Regions from separate parts of the Flexivirga sp. G2 genome, predicted to be linked through region 1. Evidence: riboswitches for the same ligand, from Rfam matches in the RefSeq annotation. Region 1 holds a riboswitch; each other region holds the start of a gene.

Region 1 (4,557 bases):
AGCGCCGCCGGCCGCGCGATCGACCGCTATCTCGATCCGGCGGAGTCCCCGGACATCGAGACGATGGACCTCACCGACGTCGATCGGATGTGACCGGAACCCGCCCACTAGCGTGGCCGGCATGACACGACGCATCCTCATCACCGGTGGCGGCACCGGCATCGGCAAGGCCATCGCGCACCGCATGCTCGTCGAGGAGCCCGAACTGATCCTCGTCGGGCGCCGCCCCGAGGTGCTGGCAGCGGCCGCCGACGAACTGCGGGCGGTCGACGAACTCGCCCGCGTAACCACCCACAGCTGCGACCTCACCGATGTGACGGCCGTCCGTTCGCTCGCCGCAGAGGTCGCATCCGGCGGCAACGTGGACGTACTCGTGACCAACGCGGGCGGCAATTACGGCGTCGGCGGCGGTGACGACCTCGACGACGTCGCCGCCTCGTGGCGGGCCGACTTCGACGGAAACGTCCTGTCCACCGTGCTGCTCGCGCACGCCCTGCTGCCACACCTCTCGCGTCCTGGCGGACGCATCGTCGCCATGAGTTCGATTGCAGCGCTCCGCGGATCCGGCTCGTATGGCGCAGCCAAGGCCGCCGTCAACACGTGGGCCCTGGACCTGGCGGGTTCCGTTGCGGCAGAGGGCATCACGGTCAACGCGGTCGCGCCCGGCTTCGTCCCCGACACCGAGTTCTGGGCGGAACGTCTCGCCGCGAATCCCGACCTCGCCGCCGCCCGAACGTCCGGCATACCCGCGGGCCGGCCAGGCACGCCGCATGAGGTCGCCGAGGCCGTTGCCTATCTGGCCTCTCCGGATGCGGGCTGGACCACCGGCCAGATCCTCCAGGTCAACGGCGGAACTCTCCTCGGCCGCGGCTGAGCCGGTGTGGTGGAGCTAGCTCCACCACACCGGGAGGGTTGGCACCATTGGGAATTCGTGCGGCCAGCCCGAGTGTGGAGGCATGAACCCATCACCCGTCACTTCACCCGCCCGGACCGCAGCACCCGTTGCCTCGTCCGAACGCAGCCTGGCCCCGGACCTCGCACGTGGTTTCATGTTGCTGTTCATCGCCCTTGCGAATGCAGGCAATTGGGCCTTCGCAGGTAGTCCAGGCCTCGATCCGCATCCCACCGGCTGGTTCGCCAAGGCGTGGAACTTCCTCGACCTGCTGCTCATCGACGCTCGCGCCTATCCCGTCTTCGCCGTCATGTTCGGCTACGGACTGGTGCAACTCACCCGCCGGCAGCGCAGCCGCGGGACCGACGCCCGCCGAGTCCTCGTCCGTCGCAACGCCGCATTGATCGTGCTGGGCGCCGTCCACGGCACCTTGCTCTACTTCGGCGATTTCCTCGGCGCCTACGGGATCGTCGGGCTGGTCGCGACGTTCCTGCTGGTCCGGCGGACCGAGCGATTCCATCGGATCGTGTTGGCACTCTGGGGTATTCAGCTGGTCAGCGTCGGCTGGTTCGCCGTCCGCGCGCTCACTGGCGACGGCGGATCCGCAGGCTTCGTGAACACGCCGACGGACTCACTCTCCGCGTCGTCGTACGCCTCGTCGCTGGCGCATCGGCTCACCGAGTGGCCGGCGCACACCCTGCAGGTGCTCCCGTTCATCGTCATCGTCTGGCTCGGCATCTGGGCGGCCAACAAGGGGATCCTGGAGCATCCGGAGCGACACGTGAAGCTGTTGCGCCGCACCGCGATCGGCGGCCTCTCGCTCGCTGTAGCGGCCGGACTCCCCTATGCCCTTGCCGGCGCCGGTGCCATCCATGCCTCGGCGGACACCATCGATCGGTTCGCCGCGCTGTCGAACATCGCCGGCGAGTATGCCGGTCCGGGGTATGTCGCGCTCTTCGGCCTGCTCGCCATCCGGCTGCGTCGTTCCCAACCGGTCACCGGCGCCATCGCGGCGCTCGGTCAACGGTCCTTGTCCGGTTACCTGTTCCAATCGGTCTGCTGGATGGCGCTCTTCGCACCCTTCACCCTCGACTGGGGACACTCCGATGCACACGCGGTCATCGCGGCGGTCGCCGTCTGGAGCGTGTCGGTCGTCGCCGCGGCGCTGATGCAGCGGCGAGGCTACGCCGGGCCGGCCGAGCGGCCGTTACGGAGGTTCGTCTACGGCAGCAAGTAGCCGCCGGGTGGTGTCGGGTCGTCGCGCAGCAGGACGCACGTCGCGGAAGGGGCGTCGTCCTGCTCGCGCGAGGAGCCTGCCGGCCCCGACCAACTCGTCGGTCGTCCGTTCGTAGGCCAGCCGCTTGTGAACACCGTGGAGTTGCCACGACTCCGCCATCCTCGCGGCGAGCGATTTCACCTCCGCACGAACCCCAAGTCATCCGCCCTCCCAGCCGAAATCGGTTCCAGCCGAGGGTGTTTCGTCATCGACGAGTTGTCGCTGGATCGCTGCACCACCACCGTCCGAGCATCTCATTCCGATCCTCGCTATGCACCGCGTCACGTCCATCGTCGCCGGATCGGCAGAACGTGCTACCGTCGCGATCGTCCTTCGCGGGAGTCCGGGGTACCGGGCTGAGAGGGGGCTGACACCGCCCCGACCGTCACCAGACTTGATCCGGATCATGCCGGCGCAAGGAGAAGCCATGAGTGCAATTCAGCTGCTGTCCCTTCGGACTCGATACGTCCTTCGGTGACCCGCGTCGCCGTCCTCGGCGGCGGCATCGTGGGCCTCAGCATCGCCTGGTCATTGGTCGGGCGGGGCGTGCAGGTCGTCATCGTCGATGCCGAACTGCCCGGATGCAGCTCCACTGTCGCAGCCGGAATGATCTCGGCGGCCGCCGAGCTCGACCACGGCGAGCCCGACCTGTGGGAGCTGACGTCCCGGTCGCAACGCCGATGGCCGGAGTTCGCTGCTCACCTGGAACGATGCGGCGGCGGCTCCCTCCAGTTGCGCCGAACCGGCACCCTGCTCGCTGCCATGGACCAGGACGAGGAAGCTCGCTTGGAACGCCGACTGAGCTTGCTGGCGGAGGTCGGTGTGACGGCGGACCTGATCGATCGCACAGAGTTGCGGCGTCGGGAGCCCGGCCTCGCCAGCACGGTCCGTAGCGCCGCCTGGCTGCCGAACGATCTTTGCGTTGAACGCAATCGGGCACTGACAGCTCTACGAACCGCCATTCGACGGGCCGGCGCCGAGTTCGTCCAGGGCACCGGCCGCCTGCGGGTCGCCGAGGGACATGTCGTCGGGGTGGACGTTGCCGAACGAGTCGTGACCGCAGATCACGTCGTGCTCTGCGCAGGTTGGCGAAGTGGAGCCTCCGCCGTGCCGGGCGTGCTCCCTGCCGAACTCAGTGGCCCGGACGGTGTCCGGCCGGTGAAGGGCGAACTGATCGATCTCGAGGTCGCTGTCCCGGCTGTGCGTGCGATGATCCGCACTCGCGTCGACCGGGTGCCGGTCTACCTCGTACCCCACGACGATCACCACATCACGGTCGGGGCGACCTCCGAGCAGGTCGGCGCCGACACCACCCCGACGGTGCGCGCCGCCCACGACCTACTGATGGCCGCGACCACCGTCGTGCCCGAATTGCGCGACGCCGCGATCGTCGCGCACCGGGTGGGCCTCCGCCCGGCGACGGCGGACAACCGTCCTGTACTGGGCAGTTCGCCGGTACCGGGACTGACTGTTGCGACCGGGCACTACCGGCACGGCTTCCTGCTCGCGCCACTGACCGCCGAAATCGTCGGCGACCACGTTGTCAACGCACTCTCCCAAGGAGATCTCTCATGACCCAGGCATACCTGTTGAACGGTGAATCCCGACCGTGGCGGGCGGGCATCACGATCCGGCAGACACTCACCATCGAGGGCATGGAGGGGACATGGTTCGCCGTCGCTCTCAACGGTGCGGTGGTACCCGCCTCGCAGTGGGCTGTGACGGCGGTTCCGCTCGAGAGCGAACTCGAGATCATCCAGCCATGCCAAGGAGGCTGAGATGTCAGCCACCACATGGGAACTCGGCGGTCGAGAACTGACCAGCCGACTACTTCTCGGATCCGGGGGTATCTCGACGGCAAAGATTTTCGCCGAGTGCATCGAGGTCACCGGGACACAGGTGGTGACCGTTTCGATGCGCCGGTCCGGCGCCGCGGTCGTCAGCGGACTGTTGCCGACCATCCAGGCCTCCGGCGTGCACGTGCTTCCCAACACCGCCGGGTGTCACACCGCGCGGGAAGCGGTCCTGACGGCCCAGCTGGCCCGCGAGGCACTCCAGACCGACTGGGTCAAGCTCGAGGTGATCGCCGACGACCGCACACTGCTACCCGACTGCGTCGAACTGCTGAACGCGGCAGAACAACTGATCAGGGACGGCTTCCGCGTCCTGCCGTACACGACGGACGATCTTGTCGTCGCCCGCCGCCTCGCCGACCTGGGGTGCTCCGCAGTGATGCCCCTCGGTTCACCGATCGGCAGCGGCCTCGGCATCCGCAACCAGCACGCCATCGAACTCATCTGCGGCGAGGTCGACGTCCCGGTCGTGCTGGACGCAGGCATCGGGACCGCCTCCGACGCAACGCTCGCCATGGAGCTGGGTTGCTCCGCTG
Region 2 (4,557 bases), 270 kb from region 1:
GGTCCAGGCAGAGCTCACCGAGGCACAGGCCACCGCACAGCGGCTCGCCGAGGACGTCGTCATCGCCCGGACCGCGTTGCAGGACAACGACCGCGCCGTGAGCAAGGCCGACGCCGACGTGCAGCTGGTGCGGGACCGGGCCGACCGCGACCGCAAGCGCCTGGAGAGCGGTGCAGGCACCGCCAAGGAGCTGCAGAACCTCCAGCACGAGTTGGACACCCTCGGGCGGCGGCAGGCCGAACTGGAGGACGCCGAGCTCGAGGTCATGGAACGCGCCGAGAGCCTGCAGTCCGACCTCACCGCGAAGGAGACCGCCCAGCAGGAGGCGGCCGACCGGGTCGAGCGCCTGCAGGTCGAGCAGCAGACGGCCCTGCGGGAGATCGTCACCGAGCGTGAGAGCGTGGAGCGCGAGCGCGCCAACGTCGCGCCCGGCGTGGGTGCCGAACTGCTGGCGCTCTACGACAAGTTGCGCGCGCAGATGGGTGGCGTCGCAGCCGCCGCACTGCAGCAGAAGCGTTGCAGCGGTTGTGGTTTGGAGCTCGGGCAGGCTGATCTCGGCCGTATCCGTGCCGCTGCCGAGGACGAGGTGGTGCGGTGCGAGGAGTGCCGCCGGATCCTGGTCCGCACCGCCGAGTCGGGCCTGTAACGGGATGGGTCGCTCGCTCATCATCGAGGCCGATGGCGGCTCTCGTGGCAATCCCGGTGTCGCCGGGTATGGCGCGTTGGTCCGTGACGCACAGGACCGCTCACTGCTCGCGGAACGCGCTGCGCCGCTGGGCAAGGCGAGCAACAACGTCGCCGAGTACCGCGGACTGATCGCCGGACTGCAAGCCGCCGAGGCGATCGACGCCGGCGCCGACCTCGAGGTGCGGATGGACTCCCGCCTGGTCGTCGAGCAGATGGCCGGTCGCTGGAAGATCAAGCACGAGGACATGCGGCGGCTGGCCGGCGAGGCGCAGGACGTCGTCCGGCGGCTGCGTGCGGCGGGCGGCTCGGTCGAGTGGACCTGGATTCCGCGCGCTCAGAACAAGGCGGCCGACAAGCTCTCGAACGACGGGATGGACGGCAAGACGGTCGAGCGTGACCTGTGGCGGGCCGTGAACGAGGGCACGGAAGAGGGCATGGAAGCGGGCGCCGACGCGGATGCGGCGCCGGTGCCGGAGTCGCGCCCGTCGCTGCCGAAGCGCACCGTGCAGACCCGGCTGATCCTGCTCCGCCACGGGGTCACCGACTTCACCGTCGGCGGACGGCTGGACGGTCGCGGCGGATCGGATCCGCAACTCAACGCGACGGGTGCGGCGCAGGCGGAGAAGGCAGCGGCCGCACTCGGCGAGCTGGTGACCGGGCCGGTCACGGTCGTGACATCGTCACTGGCCCGCGCGCGCCAGACCGGTGCGGCCGCGGCTCGCGTGCTCGGTGTCCAGCCGATCTGCGACGAGGACTGGGACGAGCAGGCCTTCGGGGTCTGGGACGGCCTGAGCTATGCGGAGATCGGTGAGCGTTTCCCCGGCGATCCGGCTCGGATGCGGGTCGAGGACGACTTCCGTGTCGACGGTGGGGAGACCCACCTCGAGCTGAGCGGCCGGGTGGACGCGGCGCGTGAACGCGCACTTGCGCACGGCGGCACCGTTGTCGTCGCCACACACCGGATGCCGATTCTGGTGGTGCTGCGCTCGCTCCTCGGCCTCGGTTTCGGGCAGGCGTGGCTGCTCCACGCCGACCCGGCGTCGCTCACCGAGATCCATGTGTATGCCGACGGCAGTGCGAGCGTCGCCTACACCAACGACACCCACCACCTGAGGTAGGACCCGGCCTGCGGCCGTAGGCCGGACGCCCCCGTGGGCCTCCGTCGGCGTGTGCAAGGCTGCAGACCATGACGTCATCCTCGAACGAATGGTCCCCGGACACGGTTGCGGTGCGAGGCGGTCTGGCTCGCAGCGGATTCGAGGAGACGTCCGAAGCGCTCTACCTGACCTCCGGTTTCGTCTACGAGACGGCGCAGGACGCAGAGGCCGCGTTCTCCGGTGACGCCGATCGATTCGTCTACAGCCGCTACGGCAACCCCACCGTCGCCGTCTTCGAGGAGCGACTGCGGCAACTGGAGGGCGCCGAGGCGTGTTACGCCACCGGCTCCGGCATGGGCGCGGTCTTCACCGCGTTGGCCGCTCTGCTCGGTGCGGGGGACCGGGTGGTCGCGGCGCGCGGCCTGTTCGGATCGTGCTTCGTGATCCTGGACGAGATCCTGCCGCGGTGGGGTGTGCAGACCGTCTTCGTCGACGGCGCCGACAACGAACAGTGGCGGGCGGCGCTGTCCGAGCCCACCGCCGCGGTGTTCTTCGAGACTCCCAGCAACCCCATGCAGGAGCTGGTCGACCTCGAGTTCGTGACCCAGCACGCCCACGCGGTCGGCGCGAAGGTGGTCGTGGACAACGTGTTCGGCACGCCGGTCTTCTCCCGGCCGCTGCAGCACGGGGCCGACATCGTCGTCTACTCGGCGACCAAGCACATCGACGGCCAGGGACGGGTGCTCGGCGGCGCGATCCTCGGACCGGAGGACTACATCCATGGTCCGGTGGAGAACCTCTTGCGGCATACCGGGCCGACCATGTCCGCGTTCAACGCGTGGGTGCTGGTCAAGGGCCTGGAGACCATGCGGCTGCGGGTCGAGGCACAGGCCGCGTCCGCGATGCGACTCGCAACGGCCCTGCAGGAGCATTCGTCCGTCCGGCGGGTGTGGTACCCGTTCCTGGAGTCGCACGCGCAGTTCGAACTGGCCAAGCGGCAGATGACGGGCGGCGGGACCGTCGTCACCTTCGAGCTCGACGGAGGCAAGGATGAGGCCTTCGAGCTGATGAACTCCCTTGAGATCATTGATATCTCGAACAATCTCGGTGACTCCAAGTCGCTCATCACGCACCCGGCAACGACGACGCACCGTCGGATGGGGGCCGAGGCTCGGGCGGCCGTCGGGATCACGGACGGGGTGCTGCGGTTGTCGGTGGGTCTCGAAGACGCCGACGACCTCGTGCGCGACGTGACCAGCGCGCTGGGCTGACCTGGCGCGGTGGAGCAGGGCATCGCCCGATACGGTGGTGCCGACAACCCGCGGGAGCTCGGAAGGACCGGGCTGAGAGGGCGACCGCCGTCGCCGACCGCCACAACCTGAGCCGGACAATGCCGGCGGAGGAAGGGATTTGAACGGCATGTCGACGACGTCATACGCCTGGTGGCCGGTGCTCGGAGCACCGATGGAGGACGGCCTCAAGCGGGTGCTCGCACACGACTTCCTGCACGGCCTGTCCGACGGGTCCCTGCCGCGAGAAGCGTTCGGACACTTCATCATTCAGGACACGCTGTATCTCGCGGAGTACGCGCGAGCATTGTCCTTGCTGGCTGCCAAGGCGCCGACGCCGGTCGCGCCGATCCTGGCCGCGCACGCGAGCGCAGCGGTCGCGACCGAGCTGGAATTGCATCCGGCGCTGCTGCGGGACGCCGGTCTCGACCCGGCTCTGCTGCGCAGCACACCGAAGTCTCCGGCCACCACGGCATACACGAGCTATCTGCTGTCGGTGTGCGCCCTGCGACCGTTCCACGAAGGTCTCGCGGCGGTGCTCCCGTGCTACTGGATCTACGAGCAGGTGGGTCGAGCCCTCGAGCGCGACGGATCGGCCGACCCGGTCTACGCCCGCTGGGTCGAGGCGTATGCCGCGCCCGGCTTCGCGGAGAGCGTCGCGCAGGTGCTCGACGTGGTCGACGCCGTGGCCACCGGTGTGTCGGACAGCGCGCTCGCCGACATGGCGCAGCATGTCGAGACGGCGACCCGCTACGAGTGGATGTTCTGGGATGCCGCGGTGCGCGGGGAACGGTGGCCGTGGTGACGAATCAGCCGAATGCGACAGAGGTCGGCGCACTGCTCGAGACACTGCGCGAGCGCGCGCCACTGGTGCAGTGCATCACGAACTCCGTGGTCACCGGATTCACCGCGAACACGCTGCTGGCCCTCGGTGCAGCTCCGGCGATGGTCGACAATCGCGAGGAGGCAACGGTTTTCGCGGGTGTCTCGGACGCCGTGCTGATCAATCTCGGAACCATCTCCCCGGCATCCGGGGAGACGATGGTCGCCACCGCCGAGGCGGCCGGCAGCGCCGAGACACCGTGGGTGCTGGACCCCGTCGCGGTTGGTGGGCTGCCGTTGCGGGATCGAGTCAGTGCCCAATTGGTGCCGCTGCGCCCGACCGTCATACGCGGTAATGCCTCGGAGGTGATGAGCCTGTCCGGCGTCGACGGTGGCGGTCGAGGCGTCGACAGCACTGTCGGCACCGAGGCCGCTGTCGATTCCGCTCGTGACCTGTCCCGGCGAACCGGTGGGACGGTCGCGGTCAGTGGTCCCGTCGATCACATCGTCACCGGTGACGACGTGCGCACCGTCGCCAACGGAACGCCGATGATGACGAAGGTGACCGGTGTCGGGTGCGCGCTCGGTGCGATCACCGCCGCCTTCTGTGCGTGCGCATCGCCCGCGGACGCCGCGTTCGCTGCGACCGCGGTCTGGACCAT
Region 3 (4,557 bases), 750 kb from region 1:
GTACTGGAAGAAGGGCCCGAGCGCGGCCGAGCTCTCCTGGGTGGACCCGGCATACGAGGACCCGCAGGTCGACTTCGCGGCACGCAACACCTTCGACTACGTCTACGACGGTTGCGGCAACTGGCCGTTCAACACGGCATACACGGGCAGTCGCGGACTGGAGGGTTTCGTGACCCGGCTGCGCAGCCTGGCCGAGGCGGAGCCGTTCATCGCCGCCGGCATGCCGGTGATCACCTCGGTCTCCTTCAAGAGCTCTGAGCTGGACGGTGCGGGCTACTCCACCAACGGTCACCTGATGGTGCTGGTCGGCTTCACCGCCGACGGCGACCCGGTGATGAACGACCCGGCCTCACACCTGATCAAGGACAACAACGAGGTGCGGGTCACCTACAAGCGCGAGCAGTTCGAGAACGTCTGGGTCCCGCACAGCGGCGGCACGGTTTACATCAACCACCCTGCGAAGCTGCGGCTCCCGCGCGCCCCGCACGAAGCCAACTGGTGACCCCTCATCCCGAGTGACGGCTTCTTCGGCGAGTGACGGTCCGAAGGCGCCGTCACTCGCCGAGAGAGCCGTCACTCGTGGCCGGTCTCAGGCGAGGCGGAGGGCGACCGGCAGGAGGATCGTCACCACCACAGCCACGGCGACGACGCCGGTGTCGCATCGCCGCCAGGGTGACTCCTGCGCCCAGCTGCGCCGGTGCGCCGTGGCGAAGCCACGAGCGTCCATCGCCAGTGAGAGCTGAGTGGCTCCGCGCATGGCCGACACCAGCAAGCCGAAGGTGAGCGGGCCGGTCGCGGCCACCCGTGCGAGCGGACTGCGGCTCGGCCCGAAGCCGCGGATGCGACGGGTGTGCTGGAGTTGTTCGAACGTGTCGCCCAGTCGGTCGAAGCGGGTCAGCGATGCGGTGAACGCACCGACGAATCGTGCCGGCAGCCTGAGGTTCTGGGCCAACGCGTCGCCGAATCGCATCGGGTCGATGAATGCCGCGACGATCGCACCGGGCAGCGCGAGCACCAGGATGCGGCCGGCGGCCGTCGTGGCGAGCGACGGGTCGTGCCCACCGAGCAGCCACGAGGACCACCAGAGCGAGATCGCCGCGAAGCCGACCGCAACCAGACGCCATCGCAGCGGACGCCAGGCCGGGACGACGAGGACCGCCAGCACGGCATACACGGCGACGATCACGAGTGCCGTCGTCGGCCGGTCGACGAGGAAGGACCCGATCACGGCGGTGAATCCGAACGCCAGCAGGGCGAGCGGATTTGCCTGTGTCATCACGTGTTTCATCCGACAGCCTGCCCGTTCTTCAGCTGTATGACGGTGTCCGACAGCTCCACCAGCGCATGATCGTGCGTGGCGGTGGCGACGGTCGCACCGGCGTGACGCGCGGCGAGCGCCCATCCCGTCACGGCAGCCCAGGTGTGTCGGTCCTGCCCGACGGTCGGCTCATCCAGCAGTACCACCGACGGACGGTGCGCGAGCGCGGCCAGCACAGCCAGCCGTCGCTGTTCCCCACCGGAGAGCTGGAACGGGTTGGCACCCGCCAGATGGTCCAGGCGCATCAGCCCCAACAGGCCGTCGACGTCGACCGACCGACCGAGTCGGGTTGCGGTGCAAGCGATTTCGTCGCGCACGGTCGTTCGGAGGAAGCCGTGCTCGGGATTCTGCGGGACGAAACCGGCGGCCGCGGCGAGCTGCCGGGAACGGCGATGCACGAACGGCGGTTCGGCTCCGGTGATGGTCCCGGCGGATGGCCGCAGCATGCCGGCGAAGGCCGCGAGCAGGGTCGACTTGCCCGCGCCCGACGGGCCGACCAGGGCAGTCAGTCGAGCGGCCTGCAGGTCGGTCGTCACGCCGTCGAGCGCCCGGTGGGTCACCCTGCCCTGCAGCGATCGGACGGTCAGGTCGATGTGCAACGCCTCGGTGTGCAAGGCAGGCCCCGGGCGGTCGGGAGTCACCCAACCCGGAGCGACCGCGACCGGCGTCGGGTCCGGTGCGCCCGGCATCCACACACCCGCGTCCAGCATCTGCTGCGTGTGGTCGGTGACGAAGCGCGACGGGGTGGTGTCGGCGACCACCTGTCCGTGGTCGAGCACCATGACCCGATCGCACTGCGGGAGCCACGGCCCGATCCGGTGCTCGACGACGACCGTGGTCGCACCGGTCGCGCGCGCCACGTCCAGGACGCATCGCCGCACCTGGTCCGCGGTCTCGTCGTCGAGCATCGACGTCGGTTCGTCCAACAGCAACAGCCCGGGTCGGATGGCGAGCACGCCGGCCAGCGCGAGACGCTGCAGCTCGCCGCCGGACAGTGCCGTGGTCTGCCGGTTCACGTCATACGGCAGACCCACCCGGGTGAGACCGTCATGGACCCGGCGCCAGATCTCGTCGCGGGGGAGTGCGAGGTTCTCCGGGCCGAAGGCGACCTCACGGCCGATGGTCGCCGCCACCAGCGAGTCCGCCGGGTTCTGCAACAGCATCCCGGAGGGGGCGTCGACCTCGACCGTGCCGGACTGGTCGCCGGGGACGGCCTCGCCCAGTAGACCCGCCAATGCCCGCAGCAGCGTCGATTTGCCGGCGCCGCTGCCGCCGGCCAACAGGACGATCTGGCCGGGGGAGAAACTGAGGTCTAGACCGCTGATGACCTCTTCGCGACGCCCCAACGGACGCCAGCCGAAGCCGCGGAAGGAGGCGTGTGCCCCGCTCACACCGCGTTGCGGGCGTGATGCTCACGTCCCGCGCCGAACGCGTCGAGCACGCCGGTGGCGGCCAGCGCACGGACCAGGATCCAGCCGACGACGCCGGCGAGGATCGCTCCGGAGAGCATGGTGCAGCCGAGGTAGGCCAGCTTGTAGTTCCAGGTCCACGCCGAGTAGTAGCTGTGCCACTCGTAGAAGATCTCGAACGCTCCGGCCATCGCTCCGCCGAGCGCCGCGATGACGACACCGAAACGCTTGTAGAGGACCAGCGCGAGTACGACCTCGACGCCGAGGCCCTGCAGCAGACCGGACATCAGGGTGCTGGCGCCCCACTGGTTGCCCACGAGCATCTCAACGGCGGCGGCGATGAATTCGGTGGCAAGAGCGGCACCGGGTTTGCGCACGACCAGGCCGCCGAGGACGCCGCCGAGCAGCCACGGCCCGGCGAGCAGCCCGAGTACCGGTGGAGCCGTGAAGAGTCCGAGGGTGCTGATTCCCAGCCATGCCTTCGACCACGCCCAGAAGACGACACCGGACGCGACACCGAGCGTGGCGACGGTGACCAGGTCGATGGTGCGATAGGCGAGCAGTGCGGTGATCGCGGACCGTTCGCCGGGCGCGCTGACAGTAGCCATTGATGACTCCCTTCGCCGGTGCTAACCGGAGCAGGTTCAAGGGTCTGCGGGCGAGCCGCACTCTCAGCGCCGAAGCGCTCCCCTGTCGGTGGATGTATCCGTCCACGGTACCAGCGGCATCGTGGTGCAACCGACGGGCCGGGTGAGGCGTCCTGACAGGGTGCGAGTGCACCGACGCGTAGACTCGATCGACGCGTAATCCGAAGGAACGAAAGGCGCGAACGACGTGGGACTGCTCGACACGATCTCCTCACCCGAGGACCTGCGGCGGCTTCCCGCGGAACGCCTGGACGATCTCGCGGCGGAGATCCGCGAGTTCCTGGTCGACTCGGTCTCGCGCACCGGAGGCCACCTCGGACCCAATCTGGGTGTCGTGGAGCTCACCATCGCCATCCACCGCGTCTTCGAGTCGCCTTCGGACTCCATTGTTTTCGACACCGGGCACCAGTCCTACGTGCACAAGCTGCTGACCGGGCGGCACGACTTCTCGAAGCTGAAGAAGCAGGGCGGGTTGTCCGGGTACCCGTCGCGTGCGGAGTCCGAGCACGACATCGTCGAGAGCTCGCACGCGTCGTCCTCCCTGTCCTGGGCAGAAGGCATCGCCAAGGCGCGGGTGCTCAGCGGTGAGCCGCACCGCCATACCGTCGCGGTGATCGGGGACGGGGCACTCACCGGCGGTATGTCGTGGGAGGCCATCAACAACATCGCGGTCGAGCGTGACCTGCCGCTCGTCATCGTCGTCAACGACAACGAGCGCAGCTACGCGCCGACTATCGGCGGTCTCGCCGATCACCTCGCGGCGTTGCGGACCACGCGGAAGTACGAGCAGATGCTCGACTGGGGCAAGACGACGCTCAAGGGTGTGCCGAAGGTCGGTGGCCTCGCCTACGAGACGCTGCACGGCGTCAAACGCGGGATCAAGGACATCGTCTACCCGCAGCAGGGCATGTTCGAGGACCTCGGCATCAAGTATGTCGGGCCGGTCGACGGGCACGACGAGGCCGCGATCGAGCAGGCGTTGCGCCGCGCGCGGGCCTTCGGTGCTCCGTGCATCGTCCACGTGATCACCGAGAAGGGGCGCGGCTACCAGCCGGCCCTGGACGACAAGGCCGATCACATGCACGGCATCGGCAAGATCAACCCGGAGACCGGGCTGCCCTTCGAGGTGGCCGGTCGCATCTGGACCGACGAGTTCAGCGACGAGATGGTGCGTCTGGGCGCC

What was found. A riboswitch is a leader RNA that binds a small molecule or an ion and turns the genes downstream of it on or off. The one in region 1 is predicted to bind thiamine pyrophosphate.
Region 2: linked by a shared signal. The riboswitch ahead of ACZ50J_RS14245 (TenA family protein) and the one ahead of thiO (glycine oxidase ThiO) in region 1 are both predicted to bind thiamine pyrophosphate.
Region 3: linked by a shared signal. The riboswitch ahead of ACZ50J_RS09145 (ECF transporter S component) and the one ahead of thiO (glycine oxidase ThiO) in region 1 are both predicted to bind thiamine pyrophosphate.

The regions. Positions count from the first base shown of each region.
Region 1 is NZ_AP039675.1:2,672,942-2,677,498, forward strand. It holds gene ACZ50J_RS13005 (threonine/serine exporter family protein) at 1-93, shown strand, start outside; gene ACZ50J_RS13010 (SDR family NAD(P)-dependent oxidoreductase) at 122-874, shown strand; gene ACZ50J_RS13015 (DUF418 domain-containing protein) at 957-2,129, shown strand; TPP riboswitch at 2,494-2,606, shown strand; gene thiO (glycine oxidase ThiO) at 2,643-3,743, shown strand; gene thiS (sulfur carrier protein ThiS) at 3,740-3,946, shown strand; gene thiG (thiazole synthase) at 3,948-4,557, shown strand, end outside.
Region 2 is NZ_AP039675.1:2,940,480-2,945,036, reverse strand. It holds gene ACZ50J_RS14260 (zinc ribbon domain-containing protein) at 1-646, shown strand, start outside; gene ACZ50J_RS14255 (bifunctional RNase H/acid phosphatase) at 651-1,805, shown strand; gene ACZ50J_RS14250 (O-succinylhomoserine sulfhydrylase) at 1,874-3,055, shown strand; TPP riboswitch at 3,096-3,206, shown strand; gene ACZ50J_RS14245 (TenA family protein) at 3,204-3,878, shown strand; gene thiM (hydroxyethylthiazole kinase) at 3,875-4,557, shown strand, end outside.
Region 3 is NZ_AP039675.1:1,919,071-1,923,627, forward strand. It holds gene ACZ50J_RS09130 (peptidase C39 family protein) at 1-502, shown strand, start outside; gene ACZ50J_RS09135 (energy-coupling factor transporter transmembrane component T family protein) at 590-1,276, opposite strand; gene ACZ50J_RS09140 (ABC transporter ATP-binding protein) at 1,285-2,709, opposite strand; gene ACZ50J_RS09145 (ECF transporter S component) at 2,706-3,335, opposite strand; TPP riboswitch at 3,326-3,429, opposite strand; gene dxs (1-deoxy-D-xylulose-5-phosphate synthase) at 3,562-4,557, shown strand, end outside.